DNA from 3 places in the Streptomyces sp. NBC_00631 genome. Region 1 is predicted to be linked to each of the others. Evidence: riboswitches for the same ligand, from Rfam matches in the RefSeq annotation. Region 1 holds a riboswitch; each other region holds the start of a gene.
What was found. Region 1 has a riboswitch for cyclic di-AMP ahead of OHB00_RS21690 (transglycosylase family protein). Riboswitches for the same ligand answer to the same signal wherever they lie in the genome.
Positions count from the first base shown of each region.

Region 2: it holds a riboswitch for cyclic di-AMP, as region 1 does, so the genes downstream of both, OHB00_RS30185 (transglycosylase SLT domain-containing protein) here and OHB00_RS21690 (transglycosylase family protein) in region 1, are expected to answer to the same signal.
Region 3: it holds a riboswitch for cyclic di-AMP, as region 1 does, so the genes downstream of both, OHB00_RS24320 (M23 family metallopeptidase) here and OHB00_RS21690 (transglycosylase family protein) in region 1, are expected to answer to the same signal.

Region 1 covers NZ_CP107734.1:4,739,471-4,745,955, forward strand. The annotation lists gene OHB00_RS21675 (DUF501 domain-containing protein) at 1-356, opposite strand, end outside; gene OHB00_RS21680 (septum formation initiator family protein) at 417-893, opposite strand; gene eno (phosphopyruvate hydratase) at 993-2,279, opposite strand; gene OHB00_RS21690 (transglycosylase family protein) at 2,679-3,368, opposite strand; cyclic di-AMP (ydaO/yuaA leader) riboswitch at 3,373-3,547, opposite strand; gene OHB00_RS21695 (transglycosylase family protein) at 3,731-4,741, opposite strand; gene OHB00_RS21700 (cytochrome P450) at 4,928-6,202, opposite strand; gene OHB00_RS21705 (nucleoside triphosphate pyrophosphohydrolase) at 6,280-6,485, opposite strand, start outside.
Region 2 covers NZ_CP107734.1:6,568,940-6,575,424, reverse strand. The annotation lists gene OHB00_RS30200 (LolA family protein) at 1-1,041, opposite strand, end outside; gene OHB00_RS30195 (CHRD domain-containing protein) at 1,315-2,253, opposite strand; gene OHB00_RS30190 (polyprenyl synthetase family protein) at 2,395-3,405, opposite strand; cyclic di-AMP (ydaO/yuaA leader) riboswitch at 4,677-4,873, shown strand; gene OHB00_RS30185 (transglycosylase SLT domain-containing protein) at 4,879-5,367, shown strand; gene OHB00_RS30180 (HAD family hydrolase) at 5,381-6,187, opposite strand; gene OHB00_RS30175 (hypothetical protein) at 6,337-6,485, shown strand, end outside.
Region 3 covers NZ_CP107734.1:5,319,802-5,326,286, forward strand. The annotation lists gene OHB00_RS24315 (aldo/keto reductase) at 1-537, opposite strand, end outside; gene OHB00_RS24320 (M23 family metallopeptidase) at 618-1,634, opposite strand; cyclic di-AMP (ydaO/yuaA leader) riboswitch at 1,642-1,802, opposite strand; tRNA gene OHB00_RS24325 (tRNA-Met) at 2,113-2,186, opposite strand; gene OHB00_RS24330 (dihydrofolate reductase family protein) at 2,364-3,485, opposite strand; gene OHB00_RS24335 (MarR family winged helix-turn-helix transcriptional regulator) at 3,552-4,073, shown strand; gene ribA (GTP cyclohydrolase II) at 4,252-4,893, shown strand; gene OHB00_RS24345 (O-methyltransferase) at 4,983-5,570, shown strand; gene OHB00_RS24350 (hypothetical protein) at 5,792-6,076, opposite strand; gene OHB00_RS24355 (DUF5994 family protein) at 6,320-6,485, shown strand, end outside.

The sequences.
Region 1 (6,485 bases):
CCCGTCAGCTCCTCGATCTCGTCCCGGCGCCGGATGTAGTCCTCGTGTGCGGCCCGGTACGCCGCCGCCAGCTCCGGATCGCTCTCCAGCCGCGCCGTCATCTCCTTCATCACGCCGTTGGCCTCAAGCGTGCCGATCGCGGACGCGGCCTTCGGGCACGTCAGGTAGTACAGCGTCGGGAACGGCGTCCCGTCCGGCAGCCGCGGCGCGGTCTCCACGACGTCCGGCTGGCCGCACGGGCACCGGTGCGCGATCGCCCGCAGTCCGCGCGGCGGCCGCCCGAGCTGCTGCTTGAAGGCCTCGACGTCCGCGTCGGTCGGCTCGGTACGCGGAGTGGAGGGAGGAGCCGTTTCCATGCCTGTCTTTCTGTTCTGCTGCGCTACTACTGCTCTGCTGCGCCACTGCTGCTCTGCTGCTCACTGGTCGGACGCGTCGGACTTGTCGACGCCGTCCCAGACGTTCGCGTACCAGGGCCGGTCGGCCGCCCCGAGGTAGGCGTGCGCCTGCTTGGCAACACCGGGGTCGATCACGATGTAGCCGGTCTCCCCCGGCATCACGTAGTGCAGCCGCTCCCGGATCTGCTGCTCGGCGTACGCGTCGTCCTGCCACCGCGCCTTGAGGTCCCGCAGCTGCTCGACCCGCTGCCGGGCCTGCTGCTGCTGGCGTTCCAGGTCGGAGATCTCGGCGCGCTGGGAGACGTACTGCCGCATCGGGTAGGCGAGCGCGACGACCATCGTGCAGAGCACGATCGCGAGGAGCGCGGCGCGGCCGGTGAGCCGGGAGCGGCGGGCCTGGCGCCGGGTCTGGGAGCGGTAGACCCGGGCCGCCGTCTGCTCGCCGAGCAGCTTGAGCCTGGTCGCGGTGGAGAACCGGTCCCGGTCCTTCACTGCCATGTCCCCGCCTCCCTGATACGTGCGTACGTCCCCGGACACGGTACGGGACCGGGTACGGGGACGTACGTACGACTGGCTAAGCGTTACCCCAGGTTGGGGTCAGCCCTTGAAGCGGGGGAACGCGCTGCGGCCCGCGTACACCGCCGCGTCGTCGAGGATCTCCTCGATGCGCAGCAGCTGGTTGTACTTGGCGACGCGCTCGGAGCGGGCCGGGGCGCCGGTCTTGATCTGGCCGCAGTTGGTGGCGACGGCGAGGTCGGCGATGGTGACGTCCTCGGTCTCGCCGGAGCGGTGCGACATCATGCACTTGAAGCCGTTGCGCTGGGCGAGCTCGACGGCGTCCAGCGTCTCGGTCAGGGAACCGATCTGGTTCACCTTCACCAGCAGGGCGTTGGCGGTGCCCTCCTCGATGCCGCGGGCGAGGCGCTCCGGGTTGGTGACGAACAGGTCGTCGCCGACGAGCTGGACCTTGTCGCCGAGCTTGTCGGTGATGACCTTCCAGCCGGCCCAGTCGTCCTCGAACAGCGGGTCCTCGATGGAGACCAGCGGGTACGCCGCGACCAGCTCCTCGTAGTACTCGGTCATCTCGGCGGCCGAGCGGGACTTGCCCTCGAACTCGTACTTGCCGTCCTTGTAGAACTCGGACGCGGCGACGTCGAGCGCGAGCGCGATCTGCTCGCCGGGGACGTAACCGGCCTGCTTGACTGCCTCCAGGATGAGGTCCAGCGCGGCGCGGTTGGACTCCAGGTTGGGGGCGAAGCCGCCCTCGTCGCCGAGGCCGGTGGACAGGCCCTTGCTCTTCAGGACCTTCTTGAGGGTGTGGTAGACCTCGGCGCCCCAGCGCAGCGCCTCGGAGAAGGACTCCGCGCCGATCGGGGCGATCATGAACTCCTGGATGTCGACGTTGGAGTCCGCGTGCGAGCCGCCGTTGAGGATGTTCATCATCGGCACCGGCAGCAGGTGCGCGTTCGGGCCGCCCAGGTAGCGGAAGAGCGGGAGGTCGGACGCCTCGGAGGCGGCGTGCGCGACGGCGAGGGAGACTCCGAGGATGGCGTTGGCGCCCAGCGAGCCCTTGTTGTCGGTGGCGTCCAGGTCGAACATGGCCTGGTCGATCAGGCGCTGCTCGGTGGCGTCGTAGCCGACCAGCTCCGGGCCGATCTGCTCGATGACGGCGAGGACGGCCTTCTCGACACCCTTGCCCAGGTAGCGGTTGGGGTCGCCGTCACGGAGCTCGATGGCCTCGAAGGCACCGGTGGAGGCGCCGGACGGGACGGCGGCACGACCCGTGCTGCCGTCGTCGAGGCCGACCTCGACCTCGACCGTGGGGTTGCCTCGGGAGTCCAGGATTTCCCGGGCTACGACGACGTCGATGGACGGCACGAGCATCTCCTTCTTGGGATGTGACGCTGGTTGTGCGGGGCGCACGTGGGCCTGGCCGGCCCTTGCTCAGCCTTGCGACTAGAGCCTAACCGTCCCGGGCCCGTCGGCCGGCACGACCGACCGACCCGTGGACACACTGACGGTACTCATTGTTCATGCGCGGAACAAAGGGGGTCCCGATGAAGAACGGAAGAAGAGCGGGCCAAGAAGGGGACCGGAAGGAGGACGGCAAAGAGAAACCCCGCCCCGGTGCGTACGGGGGGAAACGCACCGGAGCGGGGAGCCGTGGGGGACGGGGGTGGCCCTCACGTGGCCTCCACTATGGGGACCACGGTTGTGTGGGGGCTGTGCTTCAGCTGGGCGCCGCTTAGTACTTGCGGCACGCGCCGCACCGCGCCCGCGCCTTTACTTCAGGTGGAGCTGCTGGCCCGGGTAGATGAAGTCGGCATCGTCGACGATGTCCTTGTTCAGCTTGAACAGCGCCTGCCAGCCGCCCTTGACCTTGTGCTTCTCGGCGATCGAGCTGAGGGTGTCACCCTTGACGACCTTGTACTCGCCGTCGCCCTTCTTGACCTTCTTGCCGGTCGGGGTGGTGACGGTCTTCTTGGCAGCCGGGCGCTCGGCGGAGCGGGAGGCGGCCTGGGTACCGGTCGAGCGGGTGCTGGTGCTGCTGCTCGACGAGCTGGAGCTGGAGGAGCTGCTGGAGCCGCCGCCGGTGTAGGCGGCGCTGGACAGGCCCGTGCCGCAGACCGGCCAGGCGCCCTTGCCCTGCGCGGCGAGGACCTTCTCGGCGATCTGGATCTGCTGCGCCTTGGTGGCCTGGTTCGCCTGCGCGGCGTACTGCGTGCCGCCGTACGCGGCCCAGGTGGAGGCGGAGAACTGCAGACCGCCGTAGTAGCCGTTGCCGGTGTTGATGGCCCAGTTGCCGCCCGACTCGCACTGGGCGACGGCGTCCCACTCGGAGGCGGTGGCGGCCGAGGCGCTGCCGGCCGCCATCAGCGGAGCGGCGACGGCGACGCCGGTGACACCGGCGACAGCGATGGCGCGGACGGCCTTGGACGGACGACGGTGCTTGCCCTTGCCGGAAAACAGCATGGATCGATCCCCTCACCGACGCCTGCGAGGTGAGCTGTCGGGTTCGGGCCGGTTGAGTTGCCCGGCCGCACACCCGTGTGTCGGTGCGCGGCTTCACCCCGAGCCGGATCGGCAGCCTCGACTGCCGGTCCCGGCACTTACCTTGGGTCCCCCGCTCCTGCCTACGGCGCTTGACGCGACGACTGTTCCCGGACGGCCGCTGGCAGGACTCGGCGTTGCGACAGCCGGGGCTCGTGGTGACGAGCGGCCTTGACCGTAAACAGGGCATCCGGCGAATTTCAAAGATGATCAGGGCTTCTGAGACTCATCCCACACTTTCGCCAAAACGGACATTAGCCCTCGAAGCGGGGCGTCAACTCCCGCTACTTTTCGTCCGATTCGCTGCCGAGTTTCAGGGTCTGACCGGGGGTGATGGCGTTCGGGTCGGTACCGATGTCGGCCTTGTTCGCGGCATAGAGCGCACGCCATCCGCCGTCGAGGTCAAGGGAGTCGGCGATGGAGGCGAGGGTGTCGCCCTCACGGACGGTGTAGGTGCCGCTGTCGCGGGAGGCGTGACGGGCGGAGGAGGTGGCATCCTGACCGTTTGTCACGCTTTCGTCCGCCGAGCCGCCGCGATGCTTGCCGCCGCCACCGACGGCCCCCGTGTCGACCAGACTCCAAGAGCCTCCGGTCTGCCACGAATTGTCCGAGTCGTCAGCCTCGGAGGTGACGGGATTCTCACTCGCCTTCGAGGTACCGGAGCCGGTGCCGGAGCCGGATGATTCCGACTTGTCCGTCTTGGTGGATTTGCTGGGGGTGTCCGTCTTGGAGTCACTGCCCGCGCTCGCGCTCGGGGAGGGAGTGCTGGAGTCGTCCCCGGAGTCCGCGGCGCCCGAGGAGGAACCGGAGTCGGAGGAGGAGGACGACGAGTCCGACAGCCCGGAGGACGTGTCCGACGAGTCGGAGGAGGACGAGTCAGCCGATCCGCCAAGGCCCGTGTCGACGTTCACCGAGGCGTCGTCGGAGGAGAGCCCGGCCAGCAGGGCGCAGGTCCGCCAGGGCTTGGTGCCCTGGTCGGCGAGTATTTTCTCGGCGACCGCGATCTGCTGCGAACGGCTCGCCTGGTCGGGCGTCGTGGCGTACTCCGTGCCCCCGTACTTCTCCCAGTCGTCCAGGGACATCTGGAGGCCGCCGTAGTAGCCGTTGCCGTTGTCGGCGCTCCAGGAGCCACCGCTCTCGCACTCGGCCACCTGGTCCCAGGTGGAGCCGTCGGCAGCGTGCGCGCTCACCGCGCCGAGGAGCGGGATGGCGATGGCGGAGCCGGTCACCCCGGCCGCGACGAGGAGGGCCGGAGCCTGACGGGGGCGACGGTGACGACCGTTCCCGGAGAGCATGCGGAAACCTTTCGAGCGACAGCGGTGACCGGCGCGGCGGGTCCCGCAGGGGCGCCGCGCTGATGGGTGAACGTATCGGCAGACGATCACTTGTCACAAGTTAATGCCGCGCAGATCACGTGAAGATCACAGACTTGAGCGCTGGTCACCTTTGGCTGTTCGGGGCGGTACGGGCCTCGGCAGGGCTCAGCGGCCGGCGGGCGTGAACTCCACGGGGAGCGTGCGCAGTCCGCGCATGATGAGCCCACCACGCCACCGCAACTCGCTCTCGTCCACCGCGAGTCGCAGGTCGGGGAGGCGGGTGAGCAGACCCGCGAGCGCGGTCTGCCCCTCCAGGCGGGCGAGCGGGGCGCCGAGGCAGTAGTGAATGCCGTGGCCGTACCCGAGGTGCTGGTTGTCGCGCCGGGCGAGGTCGAGGGTGTCCGGCTCGGCGAACCGCTCCGGGTCCCGGTCCGCCGCGGCCAGGACGACCAGGACCGGGTCGCCGGGCGCGATGTGCTGCCCGCCGACGGTGACCGGCTCGGTGGCGAACCGCCAGGTGGCCAGCTCCACCGGCCCGTCGTAGCGCAGCAGTTCCTCGACACCGGTCTCCAGCAGCCCGCGTTCGCCGGCGGCCAGGGACTCCTGCAGACGGTTCCGCTGCCCAGGATGGGTGAGCAGCGCGTACATCCCGTTCCCGATCAGGTTGACGGTCGTCTCGAACCCGGCGAACAGCAGGATGAACGCCATGGCCGCGGCCTCGTTCTCGGTGAGGTGCTCACCGTGGTCCGAGGCCCGGATGAGCCCGGAGATGAGGTCCTCGCCGGGACCGGCCTCGGCGGACAGCGCCTCGCGCTTCCGGTGGATCAGCTCGGCCAGGTATCCCCGCATCTTCTTCACCGACCGCGCGACCCCGCCCCGCGGGCCGCCCCCGTGCCGGATCATCATCCCCGCCCAGTCCCGGAAGTCGTCCTGGTCCTCGCGCGGGACGCCGAGCAGGTCGCAGATGGCGTAGATGGGGAGCGGAAAGGCGAAGTCGTGGATGAGGTCGGCGGACCCGGTGGCCGCGAACCCGTCGATGAGTTCATCGGTCAGCTCCCGTACCCGCGGCGCGAACTCGGCCACCCGGCGTGGCGTGAACGCCTTGCTGACCAGCCGCCGCAGCCTGGTGTGGTCCGGCGGATCGATGTTCAGCAGGTGCGTCATCAGCTCCGCCTTGCGCTCCCCGGGGATGCCGGTCTTCCCCTTGGCGTGCTCGGGCTCGTCGTGATGCGCCGGATTCTTGGAGAGCCTCGGGTCGGCGAGCGCCTGCTTGGCGTCGGTGTAGCGGGTGACCAGCCAGGCTTCCACGCCGCTGGGGAGAGTCGCACGGTGGACGGGGGCGTTGTCGCGGAGCCATGCGTAGGCGGGGTAGGGGTCCGTCGCGAACTCCCAGGTGAAGAGTTCGGGAGCGGCGGTGTCGGAGTTGAACTGGTCGGTCACTCCCCGACGGTATCCGCAGCGGCCGGGTGGCACTCGACCGGCGTTCGCCGATCCTGCGCCCCCGCGCCTGCCTCCGCTCAGTTCTCCACCCCTTCCCTCGCCCGCACCGCGTTCCGGTACGCCCGGGCCGCCGCCCGCAGCGCCGTCTCGGGGTCGACGCCCTCCGCCTCCGCGTGGGCCGCGAGCGCGAGCAGCTCGTAGCCGACGCCCTGTGCCTGCGGCAGCGGTACGTCCAGCCCTGCCGTGCGCACCCGTGAGGCGAGCTTCGCCGCCAGTGCGAGAC
Region 2 (6,485 bases), 1.8 Mb from region 1:
GGAGTTCCAGCCCTTGCCGAGGACGTCGAACCCGGACTTGTCGAGGCCCTTGGCGGAGCCGTGGCCGGGCGCCTCGGAGGCCTTGCCGCCCTGATCCGTCCCGTCGCCCTTGCCGGTCTCACCGGCCTTGCCGGCCTTGCCGGCCTTGTCGCCCTCGGTGACCTTGGCGCCCTTGGGCGGGGTGAAGTCGAAGGTGGATGCGGCCGGCTTCGCGAAGCTGACCTGGGTGTAGCCGGCGTCGACCACGGCCGCGCCGCCGCTCGACGGGGTGAGCGTGAACTTCAGCGGGGTGCCGGTCTTGGCGTCCACCGCGATACTGATCGCGCCGACCGTCGTACCGGACTGCTTGGGCTTGATGACGAGCCGGTAGGCGTCGCGGCCGGCCACCTGGGCGGTGCCGTCGACCGTCACCGAAGTGGTGCTGTCGACCGACTTGAGGAACTCGTCGGCGAAGTCCTTGGGCGTGGCCGGTACTTCGTGCTGCTCGGCCTTGCCGGAGTCGGCGACGGCGGAGTGGTAGACCTCGTTGGACTTGCTGTCGTAGCCCCACACGTCGGTGCCGTTGTGGATGAGGCTGTACTCGGCGCCGCTCTCCAGCACCGACACCTTCTGCTTCTCGGGGCCGTCGGCGGCCACCCGCAGGGTGTGCGTACCGGAGGCCAGCTCGGTGAGCTTGCCGGTCGGGTCGGCGGACGAGTCGTCGCCGCTGCCCTGAGTGGCCCCGGACAGCAGGCTGCTCTCCAGACCGCCGAGGTCGGGCAGGCCGAGGTCAGTGCTGATCTTCACGGTGCCGGACAGCTGCTGCACGTCCGACTTGGCGATCTTGTCGATGAGTTCCTGCGCGGTGATCTTCGGCAGGTCGGGGTCACCGGAGTCGGCGAGCGCCGGGACCAGGCCGATGGTGGCCGCGGCCACCCCCACCACCGCGACCGGGACGACGTATCGTGCGGCCTTGCGCCGCCGCTCGGCGCGCAACTCGGCGCGCAGCTCGTCGCCGGCCTGCGCGGCCGCCGTGCTGTCGTCGGATTCGTACGGTGCCATGTGTGCCTTACCTCCGTCGTCGGCGGCGGCCGTCCTCGCACGTGTCCCACCCTGAGCCGCCATTCTCACCCGAATCGGTGAGCGGTGGTGATTTCCGTGGTTTCCATCTCACCAAATCGGGGGCGGAGAAGCGTCAGACCACGGAGCCAACTCCGTGTACACCTGCGGTATGACACAAGGGTGGAGGCGCCTTCCCCGACCCGTAGGGGTCGTGCTGCGAAGGCGCCTCCTCTCACCGTGCCGGGTCCGCTCGGCTCACGTGCCGTGGCCGGCTCAGTACTGCACGAACACGTAGTCCGCCCGGTAGGGGACGCCGACGACGGCGCCCGGGGTGCAGGAGCCGGCCGGGGCCACGCCGCCGACGGTGTTGAGGCGCAGGATCTCGCCGGTGTGGGCGAGCAGTCCGTGGTTCTTGCCGGACCGGGTGGCCTTGAGGTCCAGCTCGGGGATGTTGCCCGCGCCGTTCGCCGTCTTGGTCAGGACGGCTCCGGTGACCGCGCTCCCGTCGGGTGCGACCCACTGCGGGGTGCCGGAGTTCGGTGCGACGAAGGAGTGGCGGATGCCTCCGCCGAGCTCGGCGCTGACGTCCCGCTGGGCGAAGGCGTAGCCGCCGTCGGCGGGCTTGCACTCGTAGATCTGCTTGCCGGTGACGACGGAGGCCTGGAAGCCACCGCCCTTGAGGTCGGAGACGGTGGTGACGGCGTGCAGCTGGCCGCGGAGAGCGCCGCCGGGGAACTCCGCGGTGTGCAGGTTGGCGTAGAAAGCTCCGGGGTCGGTGGTGAGCTGGGTGAGCAGGGCCTTGTCGGTGACCTTGACGCTGCCGGTGACGGTGTGACCCCTGGCCTTCTTCAGCAGTTTGCCGAAGTCGATCCTGACGGCGCCGTTGGTGCCCTTGGCGCCCTGGTGGATGTGCAGGTCGGTGGGCTTGCCGGTGCCGCGCCAGGTCACGGCGACGGTCACCTTGTCCCCCTTGATCTGGATGAACTCCAGGGCGGCACCGTCCTTGTCCCCGCCGGCGGGCCCGCCGGCGACGGGCACCTCGTTGGCACCGCGCAGGCCGGCGGCGAGAACGACGGAGGCGGTGGAGCTGTGGCCGGCGGAGCTGTGGCCGGTTGCGGCGGATGCCGGGGCGGCGGCACCGCCGAGAGCGGTGACGATGACGGTGATGGCGGCGGCGACGAGGCTCTTGCGGCGCGTTGCGTCGATGACCATGATTCCGTTTTCTCCCCCTGTGTCAGCCGACGCCCCCTGCGTCGGCTTTCCGGGGAGGAGTACGGAACGCGTCCCGGATTGGACTCAGTCCAGCAATATGACCCAGGTCACATGAGGATGCCCTCGGAGGCTCGGCGGAGCCTATCCGGCGCGGTGCACCACCGCGTCGCACAGCTCCACCAGTGCGGCCTTCGGGTCGCACTCCGGCAGCGGAGCCAGCGCGGCCCGCGCCTCCTCCGCGTAGCGGACCGCGTCCCGGCGGGCCAGCTCCAGCGCGGGATGGGCCCGGAGCGCCGTCAGGGCCTCCGCGTGCCGCGTGTCGTCCGTCAGGTCGGAGTCGAGCAGCTCGCACAGGGCGATGTCCTCGGCCAGCCCCAGCCGGGCTGCGCGTTCCCGCAGCCGCAGCACCGGAAGCGTGGGCACCCCCTCGCGGAGGTCGGTTCCCGGGGTCTTCCCGGACTCATGGGAGTCGGAGGCGATGTCCAGGACGTCGTCGGCCAGCTGGAAGGCGACACCGAGCCGTTCGCCGTACTGGGTGAGGACGTCGACGACCGTCTCGTCGGCACCGGACAGCATCGCGCCGAAGCGGCAGGAGACAGCGACCAGCGAGCCGGTCTTGCCGCCGAGCACGTCGAGGTAGTGCTCGACCGGGTCACGCCCGTCCGTCGGGCCTGCCGTCTCCAGGATCTGGCCGGTCACCAGCCGTTCGAACGCGAGGGCCTGGACCCGGACCGCCTCGGGGCCGAGGTCGGCGAGGATCTGGGAGGCACGGGCGAAGAGGAAGTCGCCGGTGAGGACGGCGAGCGAATTGCCCCAGCGGGTGTTGGCGCTGTCGACACCGCGCCGCACGGAGGCCTCGTCCATGACGTCGTCGTGGTACAGCGTGGCCAGGTGGGTGAGCTCGACGACCACGGCCGACGGCACGACACCCGGCGCGTACGGGTCGCCGAACTGCGCGGCGAGCATCACCAGCAGCGGCCGGAACCGCTTCCCCCCGGCCCGCACGAGGTGCTGTGCGGCCTCCGTGATGAACGGGACCTCGCTCTTGGTAGCTTCTAGCAAGCCTTCCTCGACAGCCGTCAATCCGGCCTGGACATCGGCTTCCAGAGCCTGGTCCCGCACGCTCAGCCCGAACGGCCCGACGACGGTCACGAGGGGTCTCCTGTCTGCTGGTGTCTACTGGCGATTACGCGGTTTGTCGATAGGTCGCTGCCATCACTCAAGTCAGCGTATCCGGTCAGGTTTCGATCACCGATAGCGCCCACGGTTACACCCCGGGCGCTATCGGATCACGACCGTTATGTTTTTGATCAGCCGATACGACCTGACATCCACTGACTTAACAGCAAGTGCAGACAGTTGTCCCGAACCATGGCCCAGGCCGTGTCCCGCACCAGGACCGACACCGGGGCCAGCGCCGGGTTCGGGTCCGGGTCCGGGCGTGAGGGTCTGTCCGGCGGCGAGTCTCCCGACTGACTGCTACCCCGAAACCGTCCCTTCCCTCCCGAGCGACATCACCTGCCCGGAGGTACCCCCTCCCCTGCTTGCCGAAGCCGACGAGGGCAGCTGGTGCACGAACGGCGCCACCTCCCGCACATCCGTACGCGCCACCTCCACGAGACCACGCGCGACACCCTCCGCCCCCCTTGACCCACATCTCCTTGACCGGCGGAACGGCCTCCCACGCCCGTGGCACCTCGCCGACCGCCCACAGCAGCCGCCGACCGGCCCACTTCGCGGACGACAGCATTGACAACGATGCGCATCACAGCGGAGGTTCCACCCTCCCGGCGGACACTCACCCGGGAGGTCCCGGAGCCCGCCACTCCATCCTCAACGTGACGAGCGTCACGGCTCAGCGATCACCTTCCCAACGTCCCAGCCATGTCCGGACGGCGGCACGCGCGCGTACCGGAGCTTCCGAAGTTGACGAGGGGCACGCCGGAGAGACACCCGATCGAGCGAGCAGGACCCACTGCCGGCGCACAGCCACCTCGCCATTCAGTCCACGCCATTCACCCCGAATACCCCACAATCCGACAATTTGGACTTTCCGTTTGAATCACCCACATCGACGCCCACTCCGTCACCCAGTGGAGGCGATTCATGTGAATGCGGGTGGGAAGTTTTTCCGTCGAACCAGGAAAAAGGTGGATTCCATGAATCCCTCATGTCCGATTTGCGGTTATTGCGATTTCGTGAAGTAGGTCACATGGGCCCCGGTACCGCAAGGCAGGTGGCGCCCCTTCCTTTCCTTTTCCTGCGGGCCAGTTGAGGCTTGGCGATCGCAAAGGATCAAGCACCACATACGCCTCAGGCGAAGGTCAATCGGTGTGTTGTGTGAATGGACTACTTGTTCCGGACATGTGCTCTCGCATACGTTCCCGCTCGCCGGGCGGACGCCGAATCCTGCCGCCGCCCGTCGTGACCCATCGACGAGTCCATTCGCACGGCAGGAGCGGGGGATCCAGGTAAGTCGCCGGACCGGGCGGCCGACGTCACCCAACAGACGTCGTTCCGGAACGGCTAGGGGTGAAGTCGCATCGTCTTCGGGCGGTGCGGCCGGGCACTCCCCGAGCCCGAACCCGACAGCTCACCTCGCAGGCGACGGAGAGGAACTTCGCCATGCCCGCTGCCGTTCAGCACTGCCGTCCCCGCCGTAACCGCATTGTCCGCACGCTCGCCGTCGCCTGCACCGGCGCCGCCGTCCTCGCCCTTCCGCTGATCGGGGCGACCGCCGCCTCCGCCGCCGGGTCCTCCAGCACGACGGCCTCGACGACCCTCGCCGGGTACCCGAACAACCTCGACGGCTGGATCCGCGAGTCGCTCGCGATCATGTCGGAGAAGCACATCCCGGGCACCTACAACGGCATCTACCGCAACGTGATGCGGGAGTCCTCGGGCAACCCGAAGGCCATCAACCTCTGGGACTCCAACGCGGCCGCCGGCATCCCCTCCAAGGGCCTGCTCCAGGTGATCGACCCGACGTTCAACACCTACCACGTGGCCGGCACGTCGTTCGACATCTACGACCCGGTCGCCAACATCACCGCCGCCTGCAACTACGCCGCCGCGCGGTACGGCTCGATGGACAACGTCCACGGCGCGTACTGATCGACGCCCCGGGTCAGTCGAAGAGTCTTTCGAGGACGACGGCGATGCCGTCGTCCTCGTTCGACGTGGTGATCTCGTCGGCCCGCGCCTTGAGTTCGGGATGGGCGTTGGCCATCGCCACTCCGTAGGCGGCCCACTCGAACATCGGGATGTCGTTGGGCATGTCGCCGAAGGCGATGGCCTGTCCGGAGCTCAGTCCCAGATGGTCGGCGGCCAGCGCGAGCCCGGTCGCCTTGGTCACCCCGCACGGCTGTAGTTCGACGGTCCCGGGCCCCGACATGGTGACCGTCGCCAGCGATCCGACCACCGAGCGGGCGGTCGCCGCCAGTTCGTCGTCGGACAGGGTGTGGTGGCGCAGCAGTACCTTGCTGATGGGCGCGCACCACAGGTCGTCGCGGCGGGCGACGCGCAGTGCGGGCAATGTGGGGTGGGGCATCAGATAGCCGGGCTCGATGAGCGTGAGCCCGTCCACGCCGTCCTGGTCGACCGCCGCGTACACCTGGCCGACCTCGGCCTCGATCTTGCCGAGCGCGGTCTCCGCCAGCTCCCGGTCCAGGGTGACCGACCACAGCAGCCGGTCCGCGCCGGCGTCGTACACCTGCGCGCCCTGGCCGCAGACCGCGAGTCCCGTGCAGCCGAGGTCGTCGAGGAGCGGGCGCACTCTCGGCGCGGGGCGGCCGGTCACCACGAGGTGCCGGGCACCGGACCGGCCGGCCCGCGCGAGCGCGGTGAGCGACCGTTCCGAGAGGGTGTCGTCGGCGCGCAGCAGCGTGCCGTCCAGGTCGGTGGCGATCAGTGAGTACGGGGAGGGTGCGACCATGATCAGAGAATACGGACAGCACGCCCCTGCGACTCACTGTGCGTTTCGGCCTCAAGTGGCGCCCGCCCCCGCCGTGATGGGGCCGTTGTCAGTGACGGGCGTTACGTTGTCGGTGAGGCGGTTGTACCGATCCGGCGGGGGTGTTGGTGGTGACGGACGGGTGGGGGGACTTCCGGGAGTATCTGCTGGCAGCGGCGACCGGGGTGCTGGAGCGGTTCCCGGAGGAGTCGCGGCCTGAGATCTACGCGCTGTCGTTCCGTGTCTGGCGGGTCGACGACGACAAGCGCAGACCTTATGT
Region 3 (6,485 bases), 580 kb from region 1:
GCCCTCGCGGTCGGAGAAGTCCAGGGACTCCTGGAGCCGCTCCGGCGTGATGTTGGACGCGGCGATGTGCCGGACCTTGCCCGCCCGCACCAGCTCGTCCAGCGCGCCGATGATCTCCTCGACCGGGACCTCGGGCTTGTCGAAGTGCGTGTAGTACAGATCGATGTGGTCGGTGCCCAGGCGGCGCAGGGACGCGTCGGCGGCGGCCTTGATGTTGCCGGCGGACAGGCCCGGGTACTCGGGGTGCTGGCTGACCTTCGTCGCGATGACGACGTCGTCGCGGTTGCCGCGTGCCTTGACCCACTTGCCGATGATCGTCTCGGACTCGCCGCCCGTGTTGCCCTCGATCCACGCCGTGTACGAGTCGGCGGTGTCGACGAAGTTGCCGCCCGCGGCGGCATAGGCGTCGAGGACGGCGAAGGAGGTGGCCTCGTCGGCGGTCCAGCCGAAGACGTTACCGCCGAGGGCGAGCGGGAAGACCTCCAGGTCGGAGGCGCCGAGCTTGCGGAGGGAAGGGGAAGCGGAAGAAGCAGTCATGCCTCACTTCAACACGCAGGGCCGGGCGCCCCATGCCGACGCAACACGAAGTTCTTGTAAAGGCGCCCCGCCCGTCCGGGTCAGGGGTTGAGGCCCTTGCCGCGCAGCCAGGTCATCGGGTCGATGGCGGTGGCCTGGCCGTTCGGGTGGACCTCCAGGTGGAGGTGGGGACCCGTGACGTTGCCGGTGGCGCCGACGCGGCCGATGACATCTCCCGTGGCGACCTTCTGGCCGACCTTCACGCCGATCGAGGACTGGTGGCAGAACCACAGCTCGGTGCCGTCGTCGAGGGTGATGATCGTGCGGTAGCCGTAGGAGCCGGCCCAGCCCGCCTCGGTGACCGTGCCGCCGTGCACGGCCTTGATCAGCGTGCCGGTCGGCGCGGCGAAGTCGAGGCCGGTGTGGTAGCCGGAGGACCACATGGAGCCGGCCTGGCCGAAGGTGCCGGTGATCGTGTACGAGACGACGGGCAGCGTGTACTGCTTGGCCAGCTCGGCGAGGCGGGCCTGCTCGGCCTTCTGCTTCGCGGAGGTCTCGGCCTTCTCCTTGGCGTCGGCGGCCTTCGCGGCGGCCGCCTTCTCCGCCTTGGCCTCGGCGGCGGCGACGGCCTTGGCGCTGGCCTTGGTGTCGAGCTGGTTCTGCTGCTGCGCCGCCTGGGAGATGATCCGGCTGCGCAGCGCCTCACCGGCGTCCGAGGAGGAGGAGTCCGCGTCGGTGGCGGTCGTCGTGGTGACGCTGCTGAGCGCGGTCTGGGTGGCCTGGTGACCGCTGCCCTCGCCGAGCAGGGAGCTGACGGAGGAGGGCAGGTCGGGCAGGGAGATGGAGACCGGCGGCTTGCCGGTGTTGGCGCTGGCCATGCCGCCCGCGCCGACGGCGGCGATGACGCCGACGCCGAGAACCGTGGAGCTGCGGGCGAGCCCGCCGCCCTTCTGTTTGGCGACCCGGTGCCGGCCGCGGGCCGCGGAGAGAGACTCCTCGGTGGGGTTCCACTCCTCGAAGGGGCCCTCGTCGGTGCGGTGGCCGCCGTAGCCGAAGGTGTCGGGCTGGCGCTGGCTGGGCACGAACGGGGCTGCCGGAGCAGGCGGGTTGGACGCCACGCGGGCGCACTCCTTTCCTTCCGCTGCCTACCGGGTTAGCTGACGGGTTCGGAGCGGGAAGGTCTCCTACGCGCGTATACCGACCGTTTTGTACCCGGCGGTAGCCTCGCGATTCACCCCAAGGTGGTGGTTCCCCGGTTCCCTTGCGGGATTCGGCGCGTGCGCACGGAGCCGTCGCGGGTGACGGCTGGGACGACCGCGCTGCGTTATCGAACGTTAATAGACCCGGCTGTCAGTTTCCAAGCAGTTCGCCTTGATCATTAAGCTTTTAAAGCTTGGACTTACCAGCCACGACCGATCAAAAGCGGTCGAGTCGACGGTGTGCGCGGGTCAACTCAGGAGTCACACGCGTTTCGATGGTGACTCAGTTGTTATGCGGAGGGCGGCCGTCCGGGCACCCAAAGTGACTGCGGCCGTCTGGAGCCGGATATGACTCAGGGCCGGAATCCTGATATCGGATTCCGGCCCTGAGTTTCAGTAGCGGGGACAGGATTTGAACCTGCGACCTCTGGGTTATGAGCCCAGCGAGCTACCGAGCTGCTCCACCCCGCGTCGTTGACACCAGCATACGCCATCCGAAGAGTGGAAGTCACACGGGTTAAAACCGGCAGGTTCCGGGGCGCTGGAGCAACGCGCCCCCGAAGGGGCGCGGGGAACTGCGCGAGCAACCCCCACGCATCCGCACCCGCACCCGCGAAACCACCCCAGCCCCCTCCTCGGCCGCCCCTGTCAGCCGAGAAGATGCCCGTTGGGCGCCTTCGCCTGCGCCTCGTACTCCCCCAGGACCAGCACCTCCACCCCCGCCTCCCGCAGCGTCCCCGTCCCGTCGGCCGCCGTCACGAACGTGTCCGGCTCGCGCCACGCCGTCACCACCCGCCGTACCCCGGCCCGCAGGATCAGCTCGGCGCACGGGTGCGGGCGGGAGGCGCGGTGGGTGCAGGGTTCGAGGCTGGTGTAGACCGTGGCGGAAGGCAGCCGGGGGTCGGTCGGGGAGATCTTGGCGAGGGCCGCCTCCTCCGCGTGGACCACGGGGTCGCCGGCCTCCCGGGAGTGGCCGCGGGCCAGTTCCGTGCCGTCGGCCGCGACCACCACCGCGCCCACGCTGAACGCGGTCCGGGACGGCGGGCAGTCGGCCGCCAGTTCGCAGGCGAGCCGCATCCAGTGGCGGTCGGCGGCGGACGGCGACCCGCCCGTGCCGGGGGCCGTGGGCGCGTACCGCGTCAGGACGACGTCCTCGATACGGCGGGTCTCCAGGAGCCGCAGCCGCCCACCCTGGTACCCGCCCGGACCGAACAGCCGCGGTGCCTTCGGATCGCCGACGAAGAGGGGGGCCAGAACCAGCTGGAGCTCGTCGGCCAGGCCCTGCTGGAGGAGCTGGGTGTGGACCGTGCCACCGCCCTCGACCATCAGGCGCCGTACCCCCCGCACGTCGTGCAGGTGCTCCAGGAGGAGCCGCCAGTCCAGCTCCGGGCCCAGTGCCACGACGTCCGCCGCGACCTGGGCCCGCTCCGCGCCCTCGTCCGTCGTGTAGACGACCTTCGCGCCGCCCGTGTGCCAGAACCTGGCCGCCGGGTCGAGCTCACCGGTCGCGGTGACGGTGACCTTGAGGGGGTACTCCGGCTTTCCCGCCGCGACCCGGGCCGCGCGCCGCTCCGGGTCGTTCACCAGGAGCCGCGGGTTGTCCGCTCGGATGGTGCCGGCGCCGATCAGGATCGCGTCGACGGACGCCCGCACCTCGTCGACGCGGTCGAAGTCGGCCGGCGAGGAGAGCAGCAGCCGGTCGGGGCCGGTGTCGTCGAGGTAGCCGTCGAGGGAGACGGCGGCGGAGAGCAGGACGTAGGGGTACGGCATCGGACGCGCTCACTCCCGGGGACGGGCAGGCTTGGTTAAAGTTTGAAACAAACCTACACTGGGTGCATGAAGACTCGCTGGCTCACTCCGGAGGAGCAGCGCGCGTGGCGCGCGTTCATGGCGGCGACGAACCTCCTGGAGGACGCGATCGACCGGCAGCTCCAGCAGGACGCCGGCATGCCGCACCTGTACTACGGCATCCTCGCCAACCTCTCCGAGGAGCCGGAGCGCAAGCTGCGTATGACCGATCTCGCCGAGAAGTCGAAGATCACCCGGAGCCGGCTGACGTACGCCGTGACGCGACTGGAGAAGGACGGGCTGATCCGGCGCGAGGACTGCCAGTGGGACAAGCGGAGCAGCTTCGCGATCCTGACCGACGAGGGCATGGCGGTGCTGGAGCGCACGGCGCCCGGCCATGTGGAGACCGTGCGGGCGGCGGTCTTCGACCAGCTCTCCGACGAGCAGGTGGAGCAGTTGGAGACGATCAGTTCGGCGATCGCGCGGGCGCTGGAGGGCGCCGAGACTCCCAGGCCGACGCCGGACGAGGTGCCGTGGCGGCGCCGGTCGTCCCCCTGTTCCGGCTCCTGAGCCCCGGCTTCCGTCGCCGATCGTGAAGCCGGACTTCTGAAACCCCACAGAAACCTGTTGCTTCAAATTTAAAACATGGAGTAGGGTTCCGTCCGTGGGTCTGCTTCAAATCTGAAGCAGACGCCCGCGACGTCCCGTACCGGGACTGCCGTCCTGCACCCGGACACTGGAGAACCCGATGACCGACTTCCCCGCCGCCACCCAGCGCGCCCGCGTCCGGGTCCCGCTGCGCTTCGACGACGGCTACAGCGTCAACGCCGAGCTCGTCACCTTCCATGGCCTGACCGACGGCCAGGAGCATGTCGCCGTGGTCCTGGGCGAGCCCGCCCCCGGCGCCCTTCCGCTGGTGCGCCTGCACTCCGAGTGCCTGACCGGCGACGTCTTCGGCTCGGCCCGCTGCGACTGCGGACCCCAGCTGCGCGAGGCCGTCGAGCGCATCGCCGACCGCGGCGGCGTCCTGCTCTACCTGCGCCAGGAGGGCCGGGGCATCGGCCTCTACAACAAGCTCGACGCCTACGCCCTCCAGGACCAGGGCCTCGACACCTACGAGGCGAACGCCGCCCTCGGCCTGCCCGAGGACGCCCGCGACTACACCGCCGCCGCCCAGATGCTGGCCGCCCTCGGCATCACCGACCTCGACCTGCTCTCCAACAACCCCGACAAGGCGGAGCAGTTGCGCGGCCTCGGCGTCACCGTCCGCGACCGCGTCCCGACCGGCGTCTTCAGCACCGCCCACAACGTCCGCTACCTGCGCGCCAAGGTCCTGCACACCCAGCACACGCTGCCGCTGGCCGAGTTGACGGAACTCAACGCGGGCTGAGCCCTCTTCGCCGGCCCCTTGTTCCGATGTACGGCTCCCCGCCGGACGTGCTGGCAACAACGGGCACACCGACGACGAAGGGAGCCCTGGTGGACGACCAGCTGGCGCGTGTCCTCGACGACCTCTACCAGGAGGGGCGGGCGCACGACGGCCCGCTGGCCGACCGGCTGCTGAGGCTGCGCAACATGACCCCGGACGCGGCCCGGCTGATCTCGACGCTGATCCGGGCCCGGCGCGCCACGTCCTTCCTGGAGATCGGCACGTCCAACGGCTACTCGGCGATCTGGTTCGCCGACGCCGCCCGCGACACCGGCGGCCGGCTGACGACCGTGGAGACCGACGCGGACCGGGTCGCCGCGGCGCTGGCCAACCTGGAGCGGGCGGGCGTAGGCGAGTACGCCGACGTCGTCCACGGCGACGGGGCCGAAACCCTGGCCAAGACCCCTGACGCGTCCGTCGACCTGGTCGTGCTCGACGCCGAGCGCCCGGCGTACACGGACTACTGGTCGCAGCTGCGGCGCGTCCTGACGCCGTACGGCGTCCTGGCCGTCGACAACGCGGTGAGTCACCGGGACCAGGTGGCCGCCTTCCATGAACTGCGCGTCGGGGAGGGGGAGTTCGCCGTCGCCCTGCACGAGGTGGGCGACGGCGTACTGACCGGGATCCGGGTGCGCTGAACCCCGGCCCGGCCGCGCAGGTGGACGGAGCCGTGGTGGACGGCTGGGACCCCTACGCGTCGGAGCCGAAGACGGACGGCGCCGATCCCCCGGTCCCGTCCGGCAGCCGCCGAGCCCTCCGCCCCCGCGGCGTTCGATCCGCAGGCCACCGACTCACCCGCGCGTTGGTCACACGGGGATCGAAGTCCCGGCCCGAACGGCAGCGGAGCGTGGAGGCCGGGTCACTCGCTCGGCCTGGGGGCACCCCACTCCTCTTCCTCTTCCATGTACCGGATGCCGTCATGGGACAGTGAGGCGGTGGCGGGCGTCTTGTGCGACGTCCATTCGACGGTGATCAGGCCCTCGTCGGCCAGGTAGGCGCAGGCTGCGGACAGGTCGTCGTCGGGCAGCCGGAGCTCCTCGCGGAGTGCCGCCCCGCTGACCTCAGGCCGGTTGCGCTCCATGGCTCCGTAGAGTTGCCGGAGGATGGCCTTGCGGTGGGTCTTGCGTTCACGGAGTGTCGTCATGGCTGGCGCTCTCAGGCTGGTCACCGAGGCTGCTGATCCGGACCAGCAGCCGACCCTGCGGCTCGCTCACAGTCTCCGCCGTCCGGGTGCCCCTCTGCGCAGCACCTCATGCGGCTTTCCTCTCGCTGTGTGGGGACGTCCCGGCGGTCCCGGCGACGCCGGTGCTCGCGGTGATGGGGAGTAGCGTGGTTCAGGAGCGAGGCGCATCCTGTGTTCGCGCCGGATCCCGAACGGATGGTCCTCATGACCGAGTCCGACACATCCCGTGGTTCCCGGCATCTGCCGAGCGGTGTACACCATGCGGTGAGGCCGGGCAGCGCACTGCTCCGGATGGAGACGATGGCATCTCGCGAAGGTGTCCTCGACGGTGCCTGGTGGCCGCGGTCGCGTGACATCGGGGCCGAGTTGC